4 regions of the Paenibacillus sp. FSL R10-2782 genome follow, and region 4 is predicted to be linked to each of the others. Evidence: a T-box and tRNA genes for the amino acid it is inferred to sense, from the RefSeq annotation. Region 4 holds a T-box; the other regions hold tRNA genes.

Region 1 (3,176 bases), 2.0 Mb from region 4:
GCGACATATACCGTAGGCAGCGGGTACAATATTCTATACATCATGTCCCCTTCCTCCGATGGTTCCTATGTCAATGTCAATGGAATAAGCACACGCAATATGGATGCCAAACAGATCGCCGGGAAACTGTACATTCCTATGAGTCTGCTGAAAGACTATCTAGGAATAGACGCTCAGTGGAATGCAGCAGAGAAAACAGTAGCGTTGAGCAAAAGCCAGCTGAATCCGATCACGATTACCTCCCAATCCCTTGCAGCTACAAGTGACTCCGAGGTGACCTACAAAGTCAAATATCCGCAAATCAGTGGTAGCCGGTTGAATGCCGAAGCTCAGCAGGCGATTAACGGTGTGCTTAAAAAGCATGCGGAAGAAGTGCTGGCAGCAGGCAAAAAGCAAGTGGCTGAGGGAGGCGCTACGGCGCAAAGACCGTATGAGTTTGGCAATGATTTTGCAATTGCTTATAATAAGGACGGTATTTTGAGTGTAATTATGCAGGATTACTCGTATACAGGTGGTGCGCATGGCATGACCGTCCGTAAAGGGTATACGTTCTCGCTGTCGGATGGCAAAATGCTTCAATTGTCTGACGTGCTGAAAGCTAACCCGAATTACAAAAAGTTCCTCAATAGTGACCTGAAGAAAAAATTTGATGCACTTCAGGCTGACGCAGGAGGTTTCGGTGGATTTAAGGAGCTTGCAGCTAATCCGAATTTTTATGTAACCAATAGTGGTTTGACGCTTGTTTTTGATCTATATGAATATACACCATATGCGTATGGGATTCCTGAGTTCACCTACTCGTTTAGCCAACTGTTACCTCAAGGTGGTAAGCCTTTCGCGGGACAGAATCCATAGTACAAATGGATAATAGTCGGATTACCTATACAAAATGAACAATAACCAAGAAAAGCTGCCTACCAGATACGAACATCCGGGGCAGCTTTTTCCGTTTACCAGCTAGTCAGAGGCAATAACTCGTTCTCTTATACACCTTCTGGAGAAGAGCTAGTTAGCACTTTATCAATAATACCGTATTCCTTGGCATCGTCTGCGGACATGAAATAGTCACGGTCTGTGTCCTTTTCAATGCGTTCCAGTGGTTGGCCTGTGCGGTCTGCAAGAATGCGGTTCAATTTGTCGCGCATTTTCAGAATGCGGCGTGCGCGGATTTCGATATCCGTTGCCTGGCCTTGTGCACCACCCAATGGTTGGTGAATCATAATTTCACTGTTCGGCAAAGCAAAACGTTTGCCCTTGGCACCTGCGTTCAGCAAGAACGCACCCATAGAAGCCGCCATACCAACACAAATTGTAGACACGTCAGGTTTAATGTATTGCATTGTATCGAAAATGGCCATACCGGCTGTGATCGAACCGCCAGGGCTATTAACATACAAGTGAATGTCTTTTTCAGGATCTTCGGCAGCCAAAAACAGCATTTGCGCAATAATAGAGTTGGCTACAACGTCATTGACGTCCGAGCCCAACAAAATAATGCGATCCTTCAACAGTCTGGAATAAATGTCATAGGCGCGTTCGCCGCGGTTACTTTGTTCTACTACCATAGGAACATAGCTCACGTCAAAAAACCTCCCTTTAATATCGTTAATGGATTTGGTGGACATGCCGATTACACGTCCCTATTTATAAACTGTTACCGTATTAACTACATGATAAACAATTTCAAACAAAAAGTCAAAGAAAGTCAAACTAATAGTCAAAAAAAAGAGCCCTCTGCGCTCTTATTGGTTAAAACAGTATATAGAAGAATTTAAACATCATATAAAATGGCGCGCCCGCGAGGAATCGAACCTCGATCTCAGGCTCCGGAGGCCTACGTCATATCCGTTGGACCACGGGCGCACAGCTAATTGGAAACAAAGATGATTATATGATATACGGCATTGAATTGCAAGCTTTTATTACGTGCGCATATTCACATAAAAAGTTGAGAAATATAGGTTCAGATAGACTTGCATGTGGAGCAAATATTGGGTAAGATATACGTGGGACTTAAAAAGTTAACCCGGGACGTTTTGAGACCAGTTAGTGATATAGCATTAGAGAAAGAACTTAGAAGTGTGCGGGAGTGGAAAGCATGCGAAAGATATTAGAAATACAGAAGCAGCTTCTGCCCGACCTCATGGATGTTTTGAAAAAAAGGTACACAATCCTGCATCAGATTATGCTGTCCGATGTTATTGGACGCAGAACGCTGGCGGCTTCACTGGACATGACCGAGCGCGTGTTGCGCGCCGAGACCGATCTTCTTAAAGCCCAAGGGCTGATTGAGATTGAGAGTGTGGGCATGAAGGTGAGCAAAGCAGGACTGGATCTGCTGGAACAACTGGAGCCGATTGCGAACAACTTGTTCGGCCTGTCCCAATTGGAGGATCAGATTCGTCAAGCCTATGGTTTGAGGAAGGTGGTTGTCGTTCCAGGGGATTCGGATGCTTCTCCTTTAACGAAGCAGGAGTTGGGTCGTGCTGGAGCAAAAGCACTGCTGAGTGTTATGGACGACGAGGATGTGGTCGCTGTAACAGGTGGCACGACGATTGCCGACGTGGCGGACCAACTGACACTACCTGCTAATGGCCCACTTAAGGGCGGATGGTTCGTACCGGCACGTGGGGGTTTGGGAGAAAGCATGGAAATGCAGGCGAACACAATTGCTTCCACAATGGCTCGTAAGGTCGGCTCACAATACCGTCTGCTCCATGTACCGGATTTGCTCAGCAATCATGCTTACAACTCCCTGCTTGAAGATACGAATATTCAGGATATTTTAAGCCTGATTCGAGAGAGTCGGATCATCATTCACGGGATAGGCAACGCCATAGCTATGGCACGTAGACGTAAGCTCGACCCTGAAACCTTTGCCCAGATCAGCAGTGAGGGCGCGGTTGCCGAATCGTTTGGCTATTATTTTAACGAAGACGGCGTTGTGGTTCACAAAATGCTGACGCTTGGACTACGTTTGGAGGATATCAGGCGAACCGAGACGATTCTAGGCGTAGCTGGAGGTAAGAGCAAGGCGGCCGCTATTCATGCGGTGCTGCGTTTCGGGCAGGAAGATATTCTTGTCACCGACGAAGGCGCTGCTGCCGAGATTGTAAGCCGTTATTTAAAAAGTTAATGCGATTGATTAAATGTGTTGTCTTGACGGGCTTTCGGGT
Region 2 (3,176 bases), 1.9 Mb from region 4:
TTACAGAGATTACAGTGAAACAGAAGCTTGAGAAAGCGGTTTAAAAAAATGTACTCAGGAGGCAACAATCATGAAAAAAGGCTTAAAGATAGCAACCATCGGTGGCGGCTCCAGCTATACTCCGGAATTAGTAGAAGGCTTCATCAAACGTTATGCAGAACTTCCCATTCGGGAATTGTGGCTGGTAGACATTGAGGCAGGACGCGAAAAGCTGGAAATCGTAGGGGCCATGGCCAAACGAATGGTGAAAGCGGCAGGCATTGATTGTGAAGTACATTTGACGTTGGATCGTCGTGAAGCCTTGAAGGATGCCGATTTTGTAACAACACAGTTTCGGGTAGGCTTGCTCGAAGCCCGGATTAAGGATGAAAGTATTCCGTTAAAACACGGTATGATCGGTCAGGAAACCAACGGTGCCGGAGGAATGTTCAAGGCCTTCCGTACCATTCCTGTCATCCTCAGTATCGTCGAGGATATGAAAGAGCTGTGTCCGAATGCGTGGTTGATTAATTTCACCAACCCTGCGGGTATGGTCACCGAAGCCGTGCTTCGCTATGGTCAATGGGACAAAGTCATCGGATTATGTAATGTCCCCATCGGAGCGATCAAAAGTGCATCAGCGGTGCTGGACAAACCGGAAGAAGAGCTGTTCTTTAAATTTGCAGGGATTAACCATCTTCACTGGCATAAAGTTTATGACAAAACCGGGGCCGAATTAACGGAGCAGGTGATTGAAGGGCTGTACGCACCCGGCGCAAAACCGGAAAAGGTCGTTGAAAATATTAGAAACATGCGTTTCCTGTATGATCAGGTTCGTCAATTGAAAATGCTGCCGTGTCCATACCATCGGTATTACTACATGACAGACAACATGCTGAAGGAAGAATTAGAGGAAGCCAAAACCGAAGGAACTCGGGGTCAAGTCGTCAAGCGTCTCGAAGAAAGCCTGTTTGAACTGTATAAAGATCCGAATCTGGATTACAAACCCGAGGAATTATCCAAACGTGGCGGTGCCCATTATAGTGATGCAGCCTGTGAAATTATTAATTCCATCTATAACAACAAAGGCACGCTGATGGTGGTTAGCACACGTAACAATGGTGCAATTGATGATGTTCCTTATGACAGCGCGATTGAAATTACCAGTGTAATCCGTGCGCATGGTGCTGAACCTGTAAACTTTGGCAAATTCCCGCCTGCACAGCGCGGCTTGCTGCAAGTGATGAAGGCGATGGAAGAATTGACGATTGAAGCGGCGGTTACTGGTGACTACGCAACAGCGCTGCAAGCCTTCACCCTGAATCCGCTTGTACCAAGCGGTGACATCGCCCAAACGGTGCTGGATGAGCTGCTGGAAGCGCATAAAGAGCATTTGCCACAATTTTTTGCGCATAAGGCGAAGGCGACAGTGTAAATTTATAAAGTAGTTTGTTCATGCTGGATGTATGACAGAACGGTCGTCTCCCTCAGCCTCGGATGGGATCACGACCGTTTTTTCATTGCACATCCACGTAGATTGTAGATGAACCTGCTACTATACGTCGTAAGAGGAATATTCTCCCAACGATTGAGGCTGCGAAATTTATGCTAGCACTGCTTGTGCTCCGACACTCCCCAAGGAGTTCTCATCCCACTACAACACAAAAAAAGCTCCTGCACAGGAGCTTTGAACTTCTAGCTATACGTCCCAGGAGGGATTCGAACCCCCGACCGACGGCTTAGAAGGCCGTTGCTCTATCCAGCTGAGCTACTGGGACAAAATGTATTTCGTAAAACCTTATGTATTCAGCGCATTGATTATTATATCACATCCATGTTCACTGTCACAAGCATTTTTTTCATTCGTACAGTAAACAGCCTGCAAAAGGAATCATTTGGACGCTGTCAGGGTATTATGTACAAAAGGGCCATGCTACGAAGGAGGTGTATGTCCGTGAGAGGTCTATTGTCATCACTTTGTTATTTCAGTATTTTTTTCGCCCCATTTCTGTTGCCTGTCATTGTATGGATTGCGGTACGGGACGAGTATGTTCGGGAACATGCAAAAAAGGCCATTTTATCGCACATTTTCCCCATGATCGCGGCGATTCCGCTATTTTATTTTATTGCAACGGCGAATCATGCAGGCTCTGTAATCGGGTTTGTGCTGCTATTCGCTGTGGTCTATCTCGGGGTATTTGTCTACAACATCTACAAAGGAATTATGACGCTCCGTGAAGCCGCATAAATCTAAAGAAGAAGCCTCCTGCATCCCGCGAGTTAAACGGGATACGGAGGCTTCTTTAAAAATTTTTAATGGACAAATTTATTTATTACCGAAGCGTCTAGGACTTTTTGGCACTTCATGCCTTACGTTTTTCTCAAGCACTTCTTCCGCAAATTCATTGTTATGAATATAACTGCTGCCCTTGTTCTTCTTGTATTTCGCTTTGCCGTCTATGATTTCCCCCTCCTTTCACGCGGATTCCGCGATGGTGCTGGAGCCCAAATCAACAAAAGCCGAGGCATGGCGCATCCTATTCTCATACGCCGAACTCCTTGGCAAATTCCGTGCTAAGCTGCCCATAGGAAAGCAGCTCCCTTTTAAACTTTTCCCGTTCTTCCCCAGCCGTAATGTGAGTGGAGTCGGTAAAAGCCTTATCCGTCACTTCCTCAAACGCGGAATGCAGGTTATTGTCGTACCAATCCAGCGCTAGATCGGCATCATTACGAATGATGCGTATCATGTCATAGCCTGCCTGACTGTCCTGCTGATTGGTGGCGGTAATGTAGACCAGCAGTTCCGGGTCATCTGCTGCACCAGGCCGCACCTCTACCTCTGCGCAGCGCACGCCGTCAAGCTCGGTGAAGCGGCGTATTTTAGCATCCTTGATGTAGTACATTGCCTTCCTCCTTCCTTGCGAATACACGGGTCGCCCCATTTGTAGTTTTCGGAACGGACAGACATTTTATGCTCCTTTTCGGCATATATACTGATGAACTGGGGATTTAGTTTGGTTTCATCCCAACACTGGATGAACACGACAAAGAGAGGATGAACATACATGTGCGGAATTACTGGTTTCATACAGTGGAACGGGGACTTAATGCATCAATCGGAGCTGCTGCTTAATATGACACAAACGCTCTCCGATCGTGGACCGGATGCTGCTGGCACCTGGATATCCAACCCGTGT
Region 3 (3,176 bases), 1.9 Mb from region 4:
GCCGTCATGCTGCAATACAGCGCATGACGGCTTTTAAGACTGCATAAATTTTTGTGCAAGGGGGGACTATGCTGAAATATCTTGCATATCCAATATAACAGGGCAGTGGTCGCTGCCTGTAATATGGCAATCAATACTTGCATCTATCAACAACGGACGAAGTCTGTCCGAGACGAGGAAGTAATCGATTCGCCAGCCGATGTTCCGTTCTCTCACTTTCGGCATGTAGGACCACCAGGAATAAACATCCGTCCTGTCAGGATAAAAGTATCTGAAGGTGTCTATAAATCCGGCTTCGAGCAGTTGTGACATTCGCTCCCGTTCCTCAGGCGTAAATCCGGCATTGCCATAGTTGGCTTTTGCATTTTTTAAATCCATTTCCTGATGAGCCACGTTGAGATCACCACAAACAATGACAGGCTTCAATGCATCCAGTTGTTGCAGATAGCTGCGGAAACGGTCCTCCCATTCCAGTCTGTACGGCAGTCGGGACAAATCCCGTTTGGTATTCGGAGTATATACATTAACCAGATAAAATTTCTCGAATTCCAAAGTAATGGTTCTGCCTTCAGGCTCCCCATTTTCTTCAAGCCCATAATGCACAGAAAGAGGCTTGATTTTGGTGAAGATAGCCGTCCCGGAATATCCTTTTTTCTCGGCATAATTCCAGTACTCTGTGTATTCCTCCATGTTCTCCATCAGGATTTGTCCCTCTTGAAGCTTGGTTTCCTGTACACAAAAAATGTCGGCATTCGTTTCTTTTAGATAAGTATAAAATCCTTTGGTCACACAGGCTCTTAAGCCATTAACATTCCAAGATACTAATTTCATTAATTATTTCTCCCTTGCTGTACCCAACATGTAAGCTTACTGCTTTATTTCTGAGGCACTTTGTCCAGTTCATGCTCTTCAGAAAATATTCAAAATTATATCAGAAAATATTCGACATTATAGATGATGGCATTCACGACCTCAAATCAGCGATATAGAGATCGAAACGATTTAGTTCGTCTATCTACTGTACTTTCGAGCGTGGGGAGTCAAATGATGCAAAATGCTGGAATTAAAATAGAATATATTTTTTGTAGGGGGTTGTAAAACGAAAAAAAGCTCCCTTACGGAAGCTTCTCACGATAACGTCCCAGGAGGGATTCGAACCCCCGACCGACGGCTTAGAAGGCCGTTGCTCTATCCAGCTGAGCTACTGGGACATAAAATTCAAGCGAATATTAATATATCACATGGGCAAAAAAGATTCAAGTCTTTTTTATATTATTTGATTGTTTTAGCCTTTATGCGACATAAGTTTGGAGTAGATGTGTGGTTTTTTTGGCCTTATAAAAGGGTATGCTAGAATACAGGTGAATATGTGGAAGACGAGAGGTTGGACTTCGGCCGCTGTTTCTCATATAATCTACAAATACTTTAGCTTGCGGAGGAGAGGGGGTGCCTTGAATAAAGGACTCCAAGGTGACGACAAAAGAAAATAATATTGTATTGTTTCCGAAGACATTGGATTACTATCAAATTCAACTCACTGTGATGCTTGAAAACGAGCGTTACGGAGAGGCGATGGCGATGCTGCGTTTTTTGATACAGTGTCAGGGACAGGAACAGAAGCAGTACGAAGAGTGGGAGGCCCTTTTACAATGGCTGGAGGCCGCATTTCCACAGTATGCCGACAGAGGGGCGGAAACGGACGCTACAGCAGATGATGAGATCAATGAAGCAGAGCTGGCCCGTCGACATGTACGCTTCAAGCAGGAGCAGGACGCAGGCTACGGCAACAAGCTGCTACATATGGCTATGGATGAACCGTTGTCGGAACAGACGATTTTAGCGCTGGAACAACTGTCTTATCTGGATCTGCCGGAAATCGACGATGCGCTGCTTAAGTGGATTAAGGAACGGGAAATCCACCCTCTGCTTCAATTCCGTGTTTTGCAGACACTACGGCGACGTGGAATGGAAGGGACGATCGAAATCAGCCGGGGAGATGAAAAGGCGGAGATCGAGATTGAGTCGATTCCGCTGCAGCCGGATGAATTTCCTGAGCCGATTATGCGTATTCTGGAGCGGGTGGCCGATCAGACTGAGGTACATGAGCCTACGCTGTTCTATTTTGCGCAGGAGCTATGGTCGCAGTATGTGATGGCAGTGTACGGCACGAAAGATTACAGGTCAATGCTGGTGGAGGAGGACGGGATGCCAGATATTTGGGCGGCAGCACTCCATCAGACGGTATCGGAGAGTCTGAGTGGCAACAAGGATGAGGAAGAAACCCGTGCTATATATGGCATTACCGATGCATTGCGCTTCCGTTTTGAACAGGTATACCGGTCGATGCGTCTATTCGTAGCGGCGGGAATGAGCACTCCATAACGGTCGGAAACGTTTACCTGTGAAGCATTCAAGGGGCTGCCCTTGAAAAAGATAGTAATGTTAGATATACTATAGTGGTTATTTTGTGTGCGTTGATCATATGAAAACTAAGTGAAGATTTTGTTGGAGGGGAAAGCATAAAATGAAAGCAACTTGGGAGAAAATAGAGAAGAACCTTGGGGTTCTTGAAGTTGAGGTTGACGCGGATCGTGTAGCCGCTGCACTCGACAAAGCTTTTAATAAAGTGGCTAAGCAAGTAAGTGTACCAGGATTCCGTAAAGGTAAAGTACCACGCCCTATTTTTGAAAAGCGTTATGGTATTGAAAGCTTGTATCAGGATGCAATTGACTTCCTGCTGCCAGAAGCCTACAGCCAAGCTGTAGAAAAAACGGATATTTTCCCGGTAGACAGCCCTGACGTTGAAATTGATCAATTCGCTAAAGGCGAATCCTTCAAATTCAAAGCAAAGGTTACTGTTAAACCTGAAGTGACTTTGGGTGAGTACAAAGGCGTAGAAGTGCCTGTAAGCAAACTCGAAGTAACTGACGAAGAACTGGCTCAAGAGCTGGAGCGTTTGCAACAACGTCATGCTGAGCTGGTTGTCGTTGATGAAGATGCTGCACAATCCGGCGATACGGCTATTATCGACTTCGACGGTTCTGTTGATGGTGTACCATTCGAAGGCGGACAAGCTGAGAAGTATTCTCTGGAGCTGGGTTCCAATACCTTCATTCCTGGTTTTGAAGAGCAAGTGATCGGTTTGCACACAGGCGATTCCAAGGACGTTGAAGTAA
Region 4 (3,176 bases):
GTTCCAGTTGTCCCTGATAACGAACCAACTGCTTAAGCAGTGCCCAGCCTGCATCCCCCAGCATTTCAACTGATGCATCGGTGTAATCAGATACTGGATGTTCCCTCATAAGAACGTCGATACCAGAACCATCCACCGTACCAGCGCCAGCATAAGCTTTTTCCAAAAGACTGCGTATACGTGCATGTGTGTATTGTACATAAGGACCTGTCTCACCTTCAAAGGTTAATGCATCTTCCAGTGAGAAATCCACTTCGTTCAGGCGGTTATTTTTTAAGTCGCCAAAAATGATTGCCCCGATGCCGACGTCTTCGGCTATTTCCTGTTGATCCTGTAAATCGGGATTCTTCTGAGTGATGATAGTTAATGCGCGGGCTACCGCTTCATCCAGCACTTCCTCCAGCTTCACGACCTTGCCGCGTCTTGTGGACATTTTTTCACCTGCAAAACGCATCAGACCAAACGGCACATGCTCACACCGCTCTGCCCATGACTCCCCTGCACGCTTTAGCACCGCAAATACCTGCCGGAAATGCAACTGCTGCTCTCCACCTACTACGTACAGCAAACGATCAGCTTTCATCACCTCATGACGGTAGAACGCCGTAGCCAAATCACGGGTTGGATAGATGGTCGTCCCATCCTTTTTCAAAATCAGACAAGGCGGCAGTTCTTCATCCTCCAGACGCACCACAAGCGCACCGTCGCTTTCTTCCAGCAAACCTTTCGTCCTTAATTGGGCAACAACCGTCTGCATTTTATCATTGTAAAAGCTCTCTCCCAGCCCATGGTCGAATGTAATGTTCAGACGTTCGTACATGCGATTAAATTCACGCAGGCTGACTTCAACAAAAAACTCCCATAGCCGCTGAGCCTCATTATCTCCATGTTCCAGACGACGGAACCATTCTCGACCTTCGTCCTCCAAAGACGGGTCATGCTCGGCTTCCTCATGAAAACGCACGTACAGCTTAAGTGACTCTCCAATCGGATCTTGCTGTAGCTGCTCCTCATTTCCCCATCTTTTATAAGCCGCAATTTGCTTACCAAATTGTGTTCCCCAATCCCCCAGATGATTTACACTCATTGGAACATACCCTGTTTCCCCGAGAATGCGGTATAATGCGGCGCCGATGACAGTAGAGCGAAGATGACCAATACCAAACGGTTTGGCAATATTGGGCGAAGACATATCAATCACTACCCGCTGTCCGTGTCCGAGATCTGGCTTGAAAAATTCAGGTTTCTTCAATTCAGCCAGCATCAGTGGAATATGAACAGAACGCCCCAAAGTTATATTTACATAGGCCCCTGATGCCGAAGCAGTCAGTCCTTCTTCACGGCTTATGGCTTCCGCCAGTTCCAGCGCAATTTGCTGTGGAGCCTTCCGAAACTTTTTAGCCATCATAAAACAGGGAAACGCCACATCTCCCCATTCTGGCTGTGGCGGTACCTCCAATAAAGAGGAAATCTCCTTTTCCTCCAAGCCTGTATGGGCGGAAATAGCTTGAACAGCGATTGGCAATAGCATAGGTTTCTCTCCTTTTTTCATTAAAATCAAACAAAAAAAGCTCCCGCCTCTTGAATTATTCAAGAGACGAGAACTTCAATATCCCCGCGGTACCACTCTTCGTAAATCGGATTACACATCGAACTTATGCATAATCGCCGATTTCACTCTAATGACCAATAACGGTGTCTGCCGGGCTGATCTACTAACGGAACTCCGTGTTGGAACAACCGCCTCCCGGGTGCGCTTCACATCGGACCTCATACCGGCTTCCACCTTTCCCGGCTCGCTGTAATGATATGGCTCCGCTGCTACTCTCCCGTTCCAAGACGTTAATTCCCATCATTATACAAACCTATCCAGTGGAAAGCAATCTTTTATTTTCTGTTCATATGTTGACTTGATAATATGTAATTACACAGCCACCATTTGGCGGCAAGTCTGAACACAACGGCGGCAGGCTTCTGCACATTGCTCGCAATGCTCAGGGGAGTGCTTACTGCATTCAGTAGCACATACTTCACAGGCTTTGGCACATAACTCACAAATTTGCTCGGCAAATTCCTTTCCACGTTCCAACATTTGAGCGGCAAACCCGCATATTTCTGCACATTCCCGGCTCACTCGAATACACTCGCGCAGCATAGCCAAATCATATTCCTTCAAGCTCGCCACATAACAAACGTTGCAAGCGTTCATACACTCCAGGCAAGCATCCACGCATTGTTGGTATGAATGTTTCATAATACATTACCTCCCTGTTGTTGACCCTGCTGTATTATTACCCGCCGACAATTGAGATTAATCAACCGTTGTGCACGCTTTCATCAATGACCAGACAAAAATCCCGACTTATGTAAGGGAGTGTACTATATTCCAACCCACCCGTGCAAGGGGATAAATCACACAACTCCCTGATGCCTGCTCCTGACTTGCACACCCGCAATCATTCCTCTATTGTAAAAATAGTATGTCTAACCATAGATCGAGGAGTGAGCATTGCAATGAATATATCTTCTGTAGATGAGCATCGGCGGGAGGCCCCGCAGCAGGTTAGCTGCATGGTTGTAACCGTCTCCGATACCCGTACGCTGGAAACAGATACCGGTGGGCGCTTACTGGTGGATCTGTTGGAAACGAACGGCTATCAGGTGGTCCGATATGTTATCGTCAAAGACGACTATGTTGGTATCCGGGAACTGGTATCCGAAGCCGCAGAACGCGATGACATTGAGGCTGTTCTTCTGACAGGCGGCACCGGTATTTCCCCGCGAGATACAACGTATGAGGCCGTATCCTCCTTGCTGGATAAGGAACTGCCCGGATTCGGGGAAATCTTCCGTTATTTAAGCTTTGCAGAGGATATTGGTTCTGCAGCGATATTGAGTCGTGCTGTAGCTGGCACCGTGGGCCGCACAGCCGTATTTTCAATGCCAGGCTCACGTGGAGCCGTCCGTTTGGCGATGGAGCGCATTATTATACCTGAGCTGCGGCATGTCATGAGGGAAATTTACAAATAACACACAGATTTTCCTCTTACGCTCTGAAACACAAAGAGGCACCCCATCATTTGCAGGGTGCCTCTTAAAACTATTCCTTTTCTTCCACTTCTGGCTGCATATAGCTGTCGATCAGCTTTTGTTTCAGCCCCCATACCTTTTCACTG

What was found. A T-box is a leader RNA that pairs with one kind of tRNA and senses whether it is charged. The one in region 4 lies ahead of argS (arginine--tRNA ligase), so its partner is inferred to be a tRNA-Arg.
Region 1: it encodes a tRNA-Arg, which carries the amino acid that the T-box ahead of argS (arginine--tRNA ligase) is inferred to sense. The anticodon was not compared.
Region 2: it encodes a tRNA-Arg, which carries the amino acid that the T-box ahead of argS (arginine--tRNA ligase) is inferred to sense. The anticodon was not compared.
Region 3: it encodes a tRNA-Arg, which carries the amino acid that the T-box ahead of argS (arginine--tRNA ligase) is inferred to sense. The anticodon was not compared.

The regions. Positions count from the first base shown of each region.
Region 1 covers NZ_CP151951.1:220,156-223,331, forward strand. The annotation lists gene NST83_RS00970 (DUF4163 domain-containing protein) at 1-855, shown strand, start outside; gene clpP (ATP-dependent Clp endopeptidase proteolytic subunit ClpP) at 984-1,580, opposite strand; tRNA gene NST83_RS00980 (tRNA-Arg) at 1,789-1,863, opposite strand; gene NST83_RS00985 (sugar-binding domain-containing protein) at 2,099-3,136, shown strand.
Region 2 covers NZ_CP151951.1:4,164,395-4,167,570, forward strand. The annotation lists gene NST83_RS18805 (6-phospho-beta-glucosidase) at 71-1,414, shown strand; tRNA gene NST83_RS18810 (tRNA-Arg) at 1,684-1,757, opposite strand; gene NST83_RS18815 (DUF4870 domain-containing protein) at 1,934-2,227, shown strand; gene NST83_RS18820 (hypothetical protein) at 2,523-2,882, opposite strand; gene asnB (asparagine synthase (glutamine-hydrolyzing)) at 3,045-3,176, shown strand, end outside.
Region 3 covers NZ_CP151951.1:4,106,160-4,109,335, reverse strand. The annotation lists gene NST83_RS18570 (exodeoxyribonuclease III) at 67-831, opposite strand; tRNA gene NST83_RS18565 (tRNA-Arg) at 1,138-1,211, opposite strand; gene NST83_RS18560 (hypothetical protein) at 1,471-2,382, shown strand; gene tig (trigger factor) at 2,525-3,176, shown strand, end outside.
Region 4 covers NZ_CP151951.1:2,249,296-2,252,471, reverse strand. The annotation lists gene argS (arginine--tRNA ligase) at 1-1,531, opposite strand, end outside; T-box leader at 1,591-1,846, opposite strand; gene NST83_RS10525 (four-helix bundle copper-binding protein) at 1,925-2,254, opposite strand; gene NST83_RS10520 (MogA/MoaB family molybdenum cofactor biosynthesis protein) at 2,515-3,030, shown strand; gene NST83_RS10515 (nicotinate phosphoribosyltransferase) at 3,101-3,176, opposite strand, start outside.